Regions from separate parts of the Erwinia sp. AC075 genome, predicted to be linked through region 1. Evidence: predicted binding sites of a transcription regulator. Region 1 holds the regulator's gene; the other holds the start of a gene.
What was found. Region 1 encodes CRP, which controls carbon source genes, mostly activating them, when cyclic AMP is high. Its sites were predicted from a motif close to ATGTGANNNNNNTCACAT; they were not measured.

Region 1 (5,869 bases):
CCGGGTAATAACAACGCGATCTTAATGCTTTTATCGGCCGCCATTGCACGCTTCGAAAGTAACGGCGCCAGAGCCGGTAACATCACCGCACCCGCCAGCATTTTTGCAAATCCCCTGCGACTTACACCTGCCATTTTTTTGCCCCCTCAACTGAAGATTGTTCAGTTATGCCGCGATTTTCGTTACCTTAAAAGCACATATTTTCGTACTCATTGATGCCTTAAAGGCAACGCAGGAGTTTTGCATGTTGCAACACCGGCTCTGGACCTACCTGGATGAAGTGGCGCGCTGCGGATCGATCCGCAAAGCCGCAGGTCGGCTGCATATCTCAGCGTCGGCAATCAACCGCCAGATCCTCGCGCTGGAGGAAGAACTGGGCACCCCGCTGTTCCAGCGCTTGCCGCGTAAAATGGTGTTAACCGCGGCGGGCGAAGTGTTGATCCACCATGTGCGGCAGACCTTTAAAGAGCTGGAATGGGCGCAGATTAAGATTGAAGAGCTGAAGGGATTACGGCGAGGCGAAGTGACGGTGGCGATGATGAGCGGGCTGGCCGCCAATTTGATCCCGCGAATGGCCGCTGAATTTCGCCGGGCAAATCCGCGGGTGAAACTGATCCTCCGGCAGATGACCACCGGCGATGACATTACCGCCGCGGTGGGATCCGGTGAGGCCGACCTCGGGCTGGGGTTCGATTTTGACCTGCCGCCCTCGTTGCGCATGCTGGGCAGCGCCGTCGGCAGACTGGGCGCAGTGGTTGCTCCCGGCCATCCGCTGGCCGATAAAACCAGCCTGAGGCTCAGCGACTGCGTGCCTCATCCGCTGGTGATTGCCGATAAGTCGATGGTGATCCGCCCGTATCTGAATGAGCTGTTTGCCCGGGCGATGGTCACCGTGCATCCGGTAATTGAAACCAACTCAATCGAAGTGATGCGCCAGGCGGCGATGTTCGATCAGGCGCTGACCTTTTTAACGCCGTTTGATATCGAATTCGATCTGCGCAGCGGGCGTTTGATGTATATCCCGGTACGTGAACTGTCGCAGCAGGCACAAACGCTGATGCTGATTGGTCACGACCGGGGCACCAGCGCGATCGGCAGCGTGCTGGCAGAAACCATCAAAGTGATGATGGGACAGATGGCGTAACGGCGTTGCCGCGAAGACAACGCCCGTGGACCTTTAGCGCTGGAAAGGAGGTTGATAAGCCTGCACTTCCTCAATCAGCCGGATCAGGGCCTCAGCCGCCCGATCGGTTTCAATCTTACCGCGTTCAGCATCTGCCGCCGCCGCATTGCCGGTGGTGCCGGACGGATGCAGATCTTCCGCCATCCAGCCAAAGCCGACGCCGCCTTCCGGGGTCAGAATACCGCCCGTTTCCGCCAGCGCCACCGAGGCGGAAACAAAGTTCTGCGCATAGTCCATCTGCACCAAATCCGGGTGCAGATGCAGCATCACGCTGGTTTCGGATTCCCCGCCGTGAATGCCGTGCTGTAACTCCTCCGCGCTAAACAGGTCGGAAGAATCAATGGTGCGGAACCAGCTGGCGCCGACCGCAAACAGATCGAGTTCGATGCGCAGCTGGCGACAGACGATTTCCATCAGCTGCGGTTGCCCACCATGGGAATTCCAGAAAATCAGTTTACGGATCCCGGCACGCCAGGCGCTTTTCGCCACCTCAAACCAGACTTTACCCAACACCTCATAAGGAAGGGTTAAGGTGCCGGGAAAATTGAGGTGCTCATCGGATTTCCCCACCGGCAGCGCCGGGAGGATCAGTACCGGCAAATCCGCCGGCATTAACTCGACCGCGCGCGCAATAATGCCCGCGTTGATGGCGGCATCCACCCGGACCGGCAGGTGCGGACCATGCTGCTCGACGGCGCCAATCGGCAGCACCGCGATCACTTTATCCATGTCCAGCTCACTGAATTCTCGGGTGGAAAGATCCCACCACCAGCGTGACGACGGCATATTCATCTGGCACCTTCTCCTGCATCATTTTTGTCAGTCTGCGGATATTCGTGGCCGAATTGAAGCAGCAAAAATGCGGCGCAGCGTTGCTTTTTTGGCATCAGAGAGTGGCAAAGATGACACCCGTGCGCGAAACATGGTACCAATGCGTGATCGATGTGACTTTACTCAGGGAGGTATGCGCATGTCAGCCAAACATCCGGTTATTGCCGTCACCGGCTCCAGCGGGGCGGGAACCACCACCACCAGCCTGGCCTTCAGAAAAATTTTCCAGCAGCTGAATCTGCATGCCGCCGAAGTCGAAGGCGACAGCTTTCACCGTTATACCCGTCCTGAAATGGATATGGCGATCCGAAAAGCGCGCGATATGGGCCGCCATATCAGCTATTTCGGCCCGGAAGCCAATGACTTCGCCCTGCTCGAACAGACCTTCGCGGAATATGGCCGGTCAGGCAGCGGCAAATCCCGCAAATATCTGCACACCTATGATGAAGCGGTCCCCTGGAATCAGGTTCCGGGAACCTTTACGCCGTGGCAACCCCTGCCGGAACCGACCGACGTGCTGTTTTATGAAGGGCTGCATGGCGGCGTGGTGACGCCGCAGAACAATGTCTCGCAGCAGGTTGATTTGCTGGTTGGCGTGGTACCGATCGTGAACCTGGAGTGGATCCAGAAACTGGTGCGCGATACCAGCGAACGCGGCCACTCACGCGAAGCGGTGATGGATTCGGTGGTGCGATCCATGGAGGATTACATCAACTTTATTACGCCGCAGTTCTCCCGCACGCACATTAACTTCCAGCGTGTGCCGACGGTGGATACCTCTAACCCGTTCGCGGCGCGCGGTATCCCGTCGCTGGATGAAAGCTTTGTGGTGATCCATTTCCAGGCGCTGGAAGATATCGACTTCCCGTATTTGCTGTCGATGCTGCAGGGATCCTTTATCTCGCACATTAATACGCTGGTGGTGCCGGGCGGCAAGATGGGGCTGGCGATGGAGCTGATTATGGGGCCGCTGGTGAAGCGTCTGATCCAGGGTAAGAAAATAGAGTAAGCCCCGCGGGCACGGGGCTTAGGGCGGCGATGGGATGACTTACGCCGGTAACTCAATCACTTCATAGCTGTGGGTGATTTCCACGCCCTTGCCCAGCATCAGTGCCACCGAGCAATATTTCTCCGCGGAGAGATCGACGGCACGCGACACCGCTTTATCGCCTAAGGCCACGCCGGTGACGATAAAGTGCAGATTGATGTGGGTGAACAGGCGCGGGGCCTCTTCACGGCGTTCGGAGCTGAGCTTCACTTCGCAATCCTTTACGTCGTGGCGGCCCTTCTGCAGAATGGAAACCACGTCGATTGCGCTGCATCCGCCCGCGGCCATCAACACCATCTCCATCGGGCTCGGGGCTTTATCGCCCGCATTTCCGTCCATCAGAACCTGATGCCCGGATGAGGATTCTCCCAAAAACGTTAACCCTTCAACCCACTTGACTCGAGCCTGCATAACAATTTCCTCTAATTCATTCAGTTATCGCCAGATTACGCTTTAGGCAGAAAAACGGCAATGCGGCAATTTTCGCACTATGCTGAAGCGAGACAACACAAGACACTCGTTGAAAGCTGTGCTACAAACAAAGCTGTAATATTTTCGTCAGTACTCTACAGGCACGACGAAACGAATCGCATAACGAGCCAGGCTTTTAACAGAGGCCCGAATAAATTTCCTGATGGGAAACGCTTGACTATTTCAACGCCTGGCAGGGAACTCTGCCCCTGTATTTAGGCACGATTACAACAGAGGATAACAGCGAATGGTTCTCGGCAAACCGCAAACAGACCCGACACTTGAATGGTTCCTGTCTCATTGCCATATTCATAAGTATCCATCCAAGAGCACGCTGATTCATCAGGGTGAAAAGGCAGAAACCCTCTACTATATCGTCAAAGGTTCAGTAGCGGTGCTTATCAAGGATGAAGAAGGCAAAGAGATGATCCTGTCTTACCTCAATCAGGGCGACTTTATTGGCGAGCTTGGCCTGTTTGAAGAAGGTCAGGAGCGTAGCGCGTGGGTACGCGCGAAGACAGCCTGTGAAGTGGCTGAAATCTCTTACAAAAAATTCCGTCAGCTGATCCAGGTTAACCCTGACATTCTGATGCGCCTGTCTGCACAGATGGCGAATCGCTTGCAGGTCACTTCTGAGAAAGTGGGCAATTTAGCTTTCCTCGATGTGACGGGTCGCATCGCGCAGACCTTGCTGAACCTGGCAAAACAACCGGACGCCATGACGCACCCGGATGGGATGCAGATCAAGATCACCCGCCAGGAAATTGGGCAAATCGTTGGCTGTTCTCGTGAAACAGTGGGACGCATTTTGAAGATGCTGGAAGATCAGAACCTGATCTCGGCACACGGTAAAACTATCGTTGTCTACGGCACTCGCTAATCGGCTCTGATCCACGGCGCAACACCTGGTGTTGCGCCTTTTTATTTGGTGTGGAGTGATGTGGCGTCGACTGATTTATCACCCGGAGATCAACTACGCATTGCGCCAGACGCTGGTGCTCTGTTTACCGGTAGCGATGGGATGGCTACTGGGCGACTTGCAAAAAGGGTTGCTGTTTTCCTTAGTCCCTGCCTGTTGCAACCTCGCTGGCCTTGATACTCCTCATAAGCGCTTTTTCAAACGCCTGATCGTTGGCGGAAGCCTGTTCGCCTTCAGCAGTTTCCTGATCCAGTATCTTGCCGGTCACCACGTTCCCCTGCCCGTGATCCTGTTTTCGATGGCGATGCTGCTGGGCGTCACCGGTGAAATCAGCCCGCTGCATGGCCGCCTGCTGCCCGGCTCGCTGATAGCCGCAATCTTCACCCTTAGCCTGGCAGGACGCATGCCGGTGTGGGAACCGCCGATGCTCTACGTGCTCGGCACCATCTGGTACGGCGTGTTCAACTGGGTCTGGTTCTGGCTGTGGAAAGAGCAACCGCTGCGGGAAACCTTAAGCCTGCTCTATCGCGAGCTGGCGGGTTACTGCGAAGCGAAATACACCCTGCTGACCAAACTCACCGATCCGGAGAAAGCCCTGCCTCCGCTGCTGGCGCGTCAGCAAAAAGCGGTCGACCTGATCACCACCTGCTATCAGCAGATGCATATGCTGTCAGCTACCAACAACAATCACCACAAGCGGCTGACCCGCGCGTTTCAAATCGCGCTGGATTTGCAGGAGCACATCTCCGTCAGCCTGCATCAGCCGGAAGAAGTGCAAAAGCTGGTGGAGCAAAGCCATGCCGAAGCGGTGATCCGCTGGAACGCGCAGACCATCGCCGCCAGGCTGCGTGAACTGGCCGACGATATCCTTTACCACAAGCTGCCCGAGCGCTTCACCATGGATAAGCAGCTTCAGGCGCTGGAGAAGATCTCACGGCAGAATCCGGATAACCCGGTGGGCACCTTCTGCTATTACCACTTCAGCCGGATTGGTCGGGTGCTGCGTACCCAGCGTCCCCTTTATCAGCGCGATTTGATGGCTGACCGGCAGCGCCGACTGCCGCTGCTGCCGGCCATCAGAAGCTATTTGTCGCTGAAATCGGCCGCCTTGCGCACCGCCGCCCGCTTCGCGGTGATGCTCACATTTGCCAGTTCGCTGGCGCTGTTCTTTAATCTGCCCAAACCCTACTGGATCCTGATGACGGTCATGTTTGTCAGCCAGAACGGTTACAGCGCAACGCGCGTCCGCATCCAGCACCGTGCGCTGGGCACGCTGGCCGGGCTGGTGATTGCCGCGGTGACCTTGCGCCTGCAGGCACCCGAATCCATCGTGCTGCTGGTGATGTTAGCCATCACCCTTATCAGCTACCTGTTTATCCGTAAATTCTACGGCTTTGCGATGATTGGCTTTACGGTC
Region 2 (5,869 bases), 260 kb from region 1:
TACCGGCCATCTGGCTGGTGATGGCTAAATCCTGCTCCATGCCGCCAGGCAGGGCAAAGCTGATGTTCACCCGGTCCATAAACGACACAATGCAGGTGATCAGAATCGGGGCTATCACACGCAGCCAACGCGTGCCGGGTATTTTATTATTCATCTCAGGCCCTCTGGAAAAAGTGGATAACGGTCCATCCCGGTGATGCAGGCCGACAACGCCGGCCTGGGCAGGGGATGCAAACGCGTTAATCGATGGCGGTCGGCAGCGGCTTCTGGTTGAAGAACGCCTCAACGTTGGCGAACACCACATCCGCCATCTGCTGACGGGTTTCGTGGGTGGCGCTACCCACATGGGGCTGTAACAGCACGTTGTTCAGCGCAATCAGCTCTTCTGGAACCTGCGGCTCCTGCTCGAAGACGTCCAGCGCGGCACCGGCAATCTCGCCTTTGCGTAAGGCCTGAATTAATGCGGACTGATCGACTAACGAGCCGCGCGCGATATTGATCAGCCAGGCGTGTTTCGGCATCGCCTGCAGGACGGCGCTGTCAACCATCCCTTTGGTGGATTCGCCGCCCGAAGCCGCAATCACCAGGAAGTCACAGGATTTCGCCAGGCTCTGCACATCGTCGCACCAGCTGTACGGCAGCGACTCACGGCGGCTGCGGCTGGTGTAGCTGACCGGCATATCGAATCCGCTGGCGCGGCGGGCAATGGCCTGGCCAATGTTGCCCATGCCGACAATGCCGATACGTTTGCCGCTGACCTGGGTGCCGAGCGGTGGCGCGTTGTTCAGCCACTGGCCCTCGCGAACAAAGCGGTCGCCCTGGCACAGTCGGCGGGATGCCGCCAGCAGCAGGCCCATCGCCATATCGGCAACGTCATTGGTTAACACGCCGGAGGTGATGGTCACGGCAATCTTGCGGGCGCGGGTGGTGTTGAGGTCGATGGCATCGGTGCCGACGCCGAACACGGCAATCAGCTTTACCTGCGGTAACTGCTGCAGAACCTCGTTGCGAACGCCGATGTCGCCGCGCGTCACCACCGCCTGAATGCTGTCGCCAGACTGGGCCAGAAAGGCCTGCGGATCCTGCTGCTCGTACAGGCGGTGAACCGTCCAGCCAGAAGCCAGTCGGTCCATCAGGGCATCAGGTACGGGAGCGATTAGCAGGATGGCTTGAGTTGTCATGGGGTTCCCCTTCAAAGGCAGTACGTCGGATACGTACTATTAAAGGGGTTTCTGAGTATTTAATTGCGAGCTGGATCACACTGAATCGTGTTAGAAATCTGTGTTACCGACTACGTGATCGCGAAGGTGCTTATCGGCGGGTTTCCGCCGTCAGATGGTCGATCCCATCGACAGGCGATAGTGCAAATCTACCCGCTCGATGGTGGGAAGGTTGTTGATCTTCTTAATCAAAATCTCGGTGGCGGTTTTACCCATCTCGAAGCGCGGGGTGATGACGCTGGCCAGTTTCGGGGTTGTTACCTGACCGATCTCCAGCCCGTGGAAACCGGCTATCGCCATCTCCTGGGGCACGGCAATCCCGGCCGCCAGGCACTCCTGCAACACGCCTACCGCGAGGTCATCGTTGGTGCAGAGAATGCCGTCCATATCGGGATACATCTGGCGCGCCATGGTCATCATTCCGGCCCCGGTCGACACCGATGAGACCTTTTTTGGCGCGATGCGTCCGGTTGGCAGGCCCGCGTCTTCCACCGCTTTGCAGTAGCCGGCGTAGCGCTGCTCATCGCGGATATCGGACATTGAGCCGAAATAGATGATGCGCTTTTTGCCGCTGCCAATCAGCATGCTGGCCATATCAAACCCGGCCTGGAAGTTATTGAATCCGACGTTGACGCGGCCTTCGGTGGTAGTCAGTCCCATCACTTCCGCCACCGGAATGCCCGCCGCTTTCAGATACTTCTCGGCGCGCACGGTGTGGACCGATTCGGTCAGTAAGATTGCCTTAACATTGAAGGCCAACACGGTGGCGATCTGCTCTTCCTCACGCTGGCTGTCGTAATCGTAATTCACCACCAGCGTCTGATAGCCCTGGGCGGTGGTGACCGACTCCACGCCGGCCAGCAGGTCGGAGAAAATCTGGTTATTAAAGGAGGGGATCAGCACGCCGATGCGGGGAAGGGCGTTGCTGGCGATGGCGTGATTATCCGGGTCCGGCTCATAGCCCACCTCGGCAATCACGCTGGCAATCCGTTCGGCGGTGTCAGGTTTAACTTTTTCCGGCGTGCGGAGATAGCGGCTGACCGTCATTTTTGTTACACCCGCCAGAGTGGCAATATCATGTAACGTGATCCGTTGCATTTTCATCGTTGTTATCAGCCGACAGCCCTTCAATGCCTGCATTATGCCTGCTGCGACCCTTAAAGGAAATTGGATTAAAGTGCGGTTAATCCTGGTCTTGCGGTGCGTGTTACGGTGAAAAGCCCGTCGCGATCACAGCAACGGTATCCTGGTTTCGTAACAGCGCTATAGGTGATCTGTATCACAGTTTAAAAGGGCTAAAAGCCGTGTGATAAGGCCCATACAGACTCACCTCGCGCGAGCCACTCACTGCCTGATGCAATGGAGCAGGAACAGATGAATCTATTCAGCTTAGAGAACAAACGAATTTTAGTGACCGGCGCAGCGCAGGGCATCGGTTTTATTATGGCGCGCGGCCTGGCGCAGCACGGTGCGGAAATCATCATTAACGGCACCTCAGAAGAGCGCGCAGAGAATGCGGCGATGAAGCTGCGCGACGAAGGCTTTACCGCGCACACCGCGGTCTTCAACGTCGCGGACCCGCAAGGGGTTGAAGCCGGGATTGAAAAGATAGAGTCCACCATCGGGCCAATCGACGTGCTGTTTAATAATGCCGGCATCCAGCGCCGGCACCCGTTCACCGAGTTCCCGCTGGATGAGTGGAATGACATTATTGCCACCAACCAGACCGGGGTGTTCCTGGTGTCCCAGACCGTGGCGAAGCGCATGATTACCCGCAACGCGGGCAAAATCGTCAACATCTGTTCGATGCAGAGCGAACTGGGCCGCGACACCATCACTCCCTATGCCGCAGCGAAAGGCGCGGTGAAAATGCTGACGCGCGGCATGTGCGTGGAGCTGGCCCGCTACAACATCCAGGTCAACGGCATTGCGCCGGGCTATTTCGAGACGCCGATGACCAAAGCGCTGGTGGACAATCAGGAGTTTACCGACTGGCTGTGCAAGCGCACCCCGGCTGCCCGTTGGGGCAATCCCGAAGAGTTGGTGGGCGCGGCGGTATTCCTGTCTTCAAAGGCGTCTGACTTTGTGAACGGGCATCTGCTGTTTGTTGATGGCGGCATGCTGGCGGCGGTCTAACCCGGAGGAACCGAAATGGCAGGTCAATGCATTATTGTGATGGGCGTATCCGGCACCGGGAAATCCTCGGTGGGGACGGCGCTGGCAAATGCCTTACAGGCGAAATTTATCGATGGGGACGATCTGCATCCCCGCCAGAACATCACCAAGATGGCGTCCGGCCAGGCGCTGAACGACGACGATCGTTTGCCGTGGTTAGGCCGGCTTTCAGACGTGATTTTCAGCCTTGAGCAGAAGAATGAGTCCGGTGTGCTGGTCTGTTCAGCGCTGAAAAAAAGCTACCGCGACCGGCTGCGTGAAGGCAATCAGAACGTGCATTTTATCTGGCTGAACGGCGACTACGACTGCGTGCTGGACCGCATGAAGCGGCGCAAAGGGCACTTTATGCCGGAGGCGCTGCTTAAAAGCCAGTTTGCCGCGCTGGAAGCACCGGGTGCAGAGGAGCGCGATGTTATCCCCGTGGATATCTCGCCTGCGCTGAGCACTATTGTGACCCGCTGCGTCAGCCTGTTGCGGCCCACTTCTGCGGCACCCGCCGTGGCATCCTTACAACCGGAGACCGAACAACGTTATGATCATTGATACCCTCGAACAGGCAGCAAAAAATCCGCTTTATCCAGCGGTGATCCGTAACACTCTGCAGGCCATCCAGGCGAACAATCCACAGACTCAGGCGGTGGGGAAATACGCCATTCAGGGCGAGGCGATTTTCTACTCGGTGATGGAAAGCGAAACGCGCGATTTTAACGCGCAGCAGCCCGAGTTCCACCGCCAGTATATCGATATCCATCTGGTGCTGGCCGGGGAAGAGATCATCGGTGCAGGCCCGATCGGGCTGGAGTTGGATCTGGTTGCTCCTTTTGAAGAGCAGAAGGATCTGGGCTTCTGCCACCGGATCGACAGCGAAACGCTGATCCACCTGCAACCCGGCGCGCTGGCGGTGATCTTCCCGCTGGAGCTGCATCGCCCAATGTGCACCTTCGGCGTTCCCTCTCCGCTGCGTAAGATCGTGGTGAAAATCGACAGCGCATTGCTGGTGGATTAATCCCGATCCGGCTTGAGGATCTTGTTTAGAAAGCGCCTGAAATCGGAACTTTTCAGGCGTTTTTTTAGTGGGTCAGTAGCCTGGAACGGAATTTATCCCCCAGCTGTCAGGGTTTCTTGCGGCATCAGCCATGATTTCATCATGAGTGTCTTCCAGCATTTTCAGGCAATACGCCCCCTCCTTGCCCAGTTTCTGCACTGAGCGGTGCACCGCGCGATAATACCGCAGGTATGAATCTTCAGTGACCCAATCAAAGTCGCTGCTACACACCATATCTGTGCTGAAAACGGCAAAACCATGCAGATCCTTTGCATCCAGCGGTTTGAGCATCTTCAGCATGACGCGGGGATTTTTAACCAATCCTAATTTCGCTGCGGTAAGAAGTTCGAGGTTATTTTTGCGACTGGCATGCTTCTCAAAATCAGGAATTCGATTGATCCACTCCGTCTTGCCTGCTGCCACATTTTTAATGACCACGGTGTACCAGGTTCTGAAGTCGATACGATCTGCAGTGCAAGTCACATTGCGAATATCGCAGGGACCGGCAGGTTTATGCTGAGCATCTTCCGCAAATGCTGGCAGAGCACAAAAAAGAAGTAATATGCTGAGTCTTTTCATGGCTGCCCCTCCAGAACAACACCAACTCTGATAGCCGAACCGCCATCATCCTTTAAACGCAAATAGACGGGTATTGCCATAAACATCTCCTTGTTTATTCCGTATACGGGCAAGGATGATGCTAAAGCTTTGTGTTTTGACAACCAACCGGGAAGTGGCAAACTTTGCGCGCGGTAACGGAAATAGAATTCCGGCAGAGGGATAGGTTAATTAGCGTCAGCGAAATAAATAAGATGGTGTTCGAATTAATTCTGAATTGTTAACTCATTGCCAACAGTAAAATAGCTGGGGTTAATTGAATTAACCCCAGCGATTATTATTTACGTCGTGCCCGACGCCACAGCAGAACAATAATCAGCACAATCACAATGACCGCAATGCTGCCAGGAACGATCCACGGCTGCACTTCGGCCAGCAGCGGTGGATGGCCGCCTTTACGCACCCAGGCAACATCGCCTGCGGTAACCGTACCTTCTGGATTGCCGTAGTTCTGACGGACAAAGTTGGTGATATCCGCCACCTGCTGATCGTTCAGCTTGTCGACATAAGACGGCGAGCTGAAGCCCGGCATCAGCACGTCACCATCGGCGGTTTTACGCTGCACACCAAACAGGATCGCCGAGATCAGGTTATTCGGATCGCGCAGCCCGGTTGCGGTGTTGTGGAACAGCGACGGATAAGCCTGATTCTTGCTACCTGCGCCATCCGGCTGGTGGCAGCTGGCGCAGTTTCCGCTAAACAATGCGGCACCGGTGGTGAGCGAGTGTTTAGCATTATTCGGGTTGCGACCACGAATGCTGTTTTCCACATCCATCGGCTTGCCGTAAGAGAAGGCGGCCTGGGTGTCGCC

Region 2: idnO (gluconate 5-dehydrogenase) is a predicted target of CRP. The motif match lies at 2,488-2,505, and genes of this name have one in related genera.

What each region holds. Positions count from the first base shown of each region.
Region 1 covers NZ_CEEDEU010000001.1:4,259,749-4,265,617, reverse strand. The annotation lists gene AC0IXH_RS19915 (BMP family protein) at 1-134, opposite strand, end outside; gene AC0IXH_RS19910 (LysR family transcriptional regulator) at 245-1,144, shown strand; gene AC0IXH_RS19905 (creatininase family protein) at 1,178-1,975, opposite strand; gene AC0IXH_RS19900 (phosphoribulokinase) at 2,154-3,023, shown strand; gene AC0IXH_RS19895 (OsmC family protein) at 3,063-3,473, opposite strand; gene crp (cAMP-activated global transcriptional regulator CRP) at 3,781-4,413, shown strand; gene AC0IXH_RS19885 (YccS/YhfK family putative transporter) at 4,472-5,869, shown strand, end outside.
Region 2 covers NZ_CEEDEU010000001.1:4,524,397-4,530,265, forward strand. The annotation lists gene AC0IXH_RS21115 (MFS transporter) at 1-154, opposite strand, end outside; gene AC0IXH_RS21120 (2-hydroxyacid dehydrogenase) at 240-1,181, opposite strand; gene AC0IXH_RS21125 (LacI family DNA-binding transcriptional regulator) at 1,332-2,324, opposite strand; gene idnO (gluconate 5-dehydrogenase) at 2,595-3,356, shown strand; gene AC0IXH_RS21135 (gluconokinase) at 3,372-3,938, shown strand; gene AC0IXH_RS21140 (NanQ anomerase/TabA/YiaL family protein) at 3,928-4,401, shown strand; gene AC0IXH_RS21145 (hypothetical protein) at 4,474-5,019, opposite strand; gene AC0IXH_RS21150 (c-type cytochrome) at 5,336-5,869, opposite strand, start outside.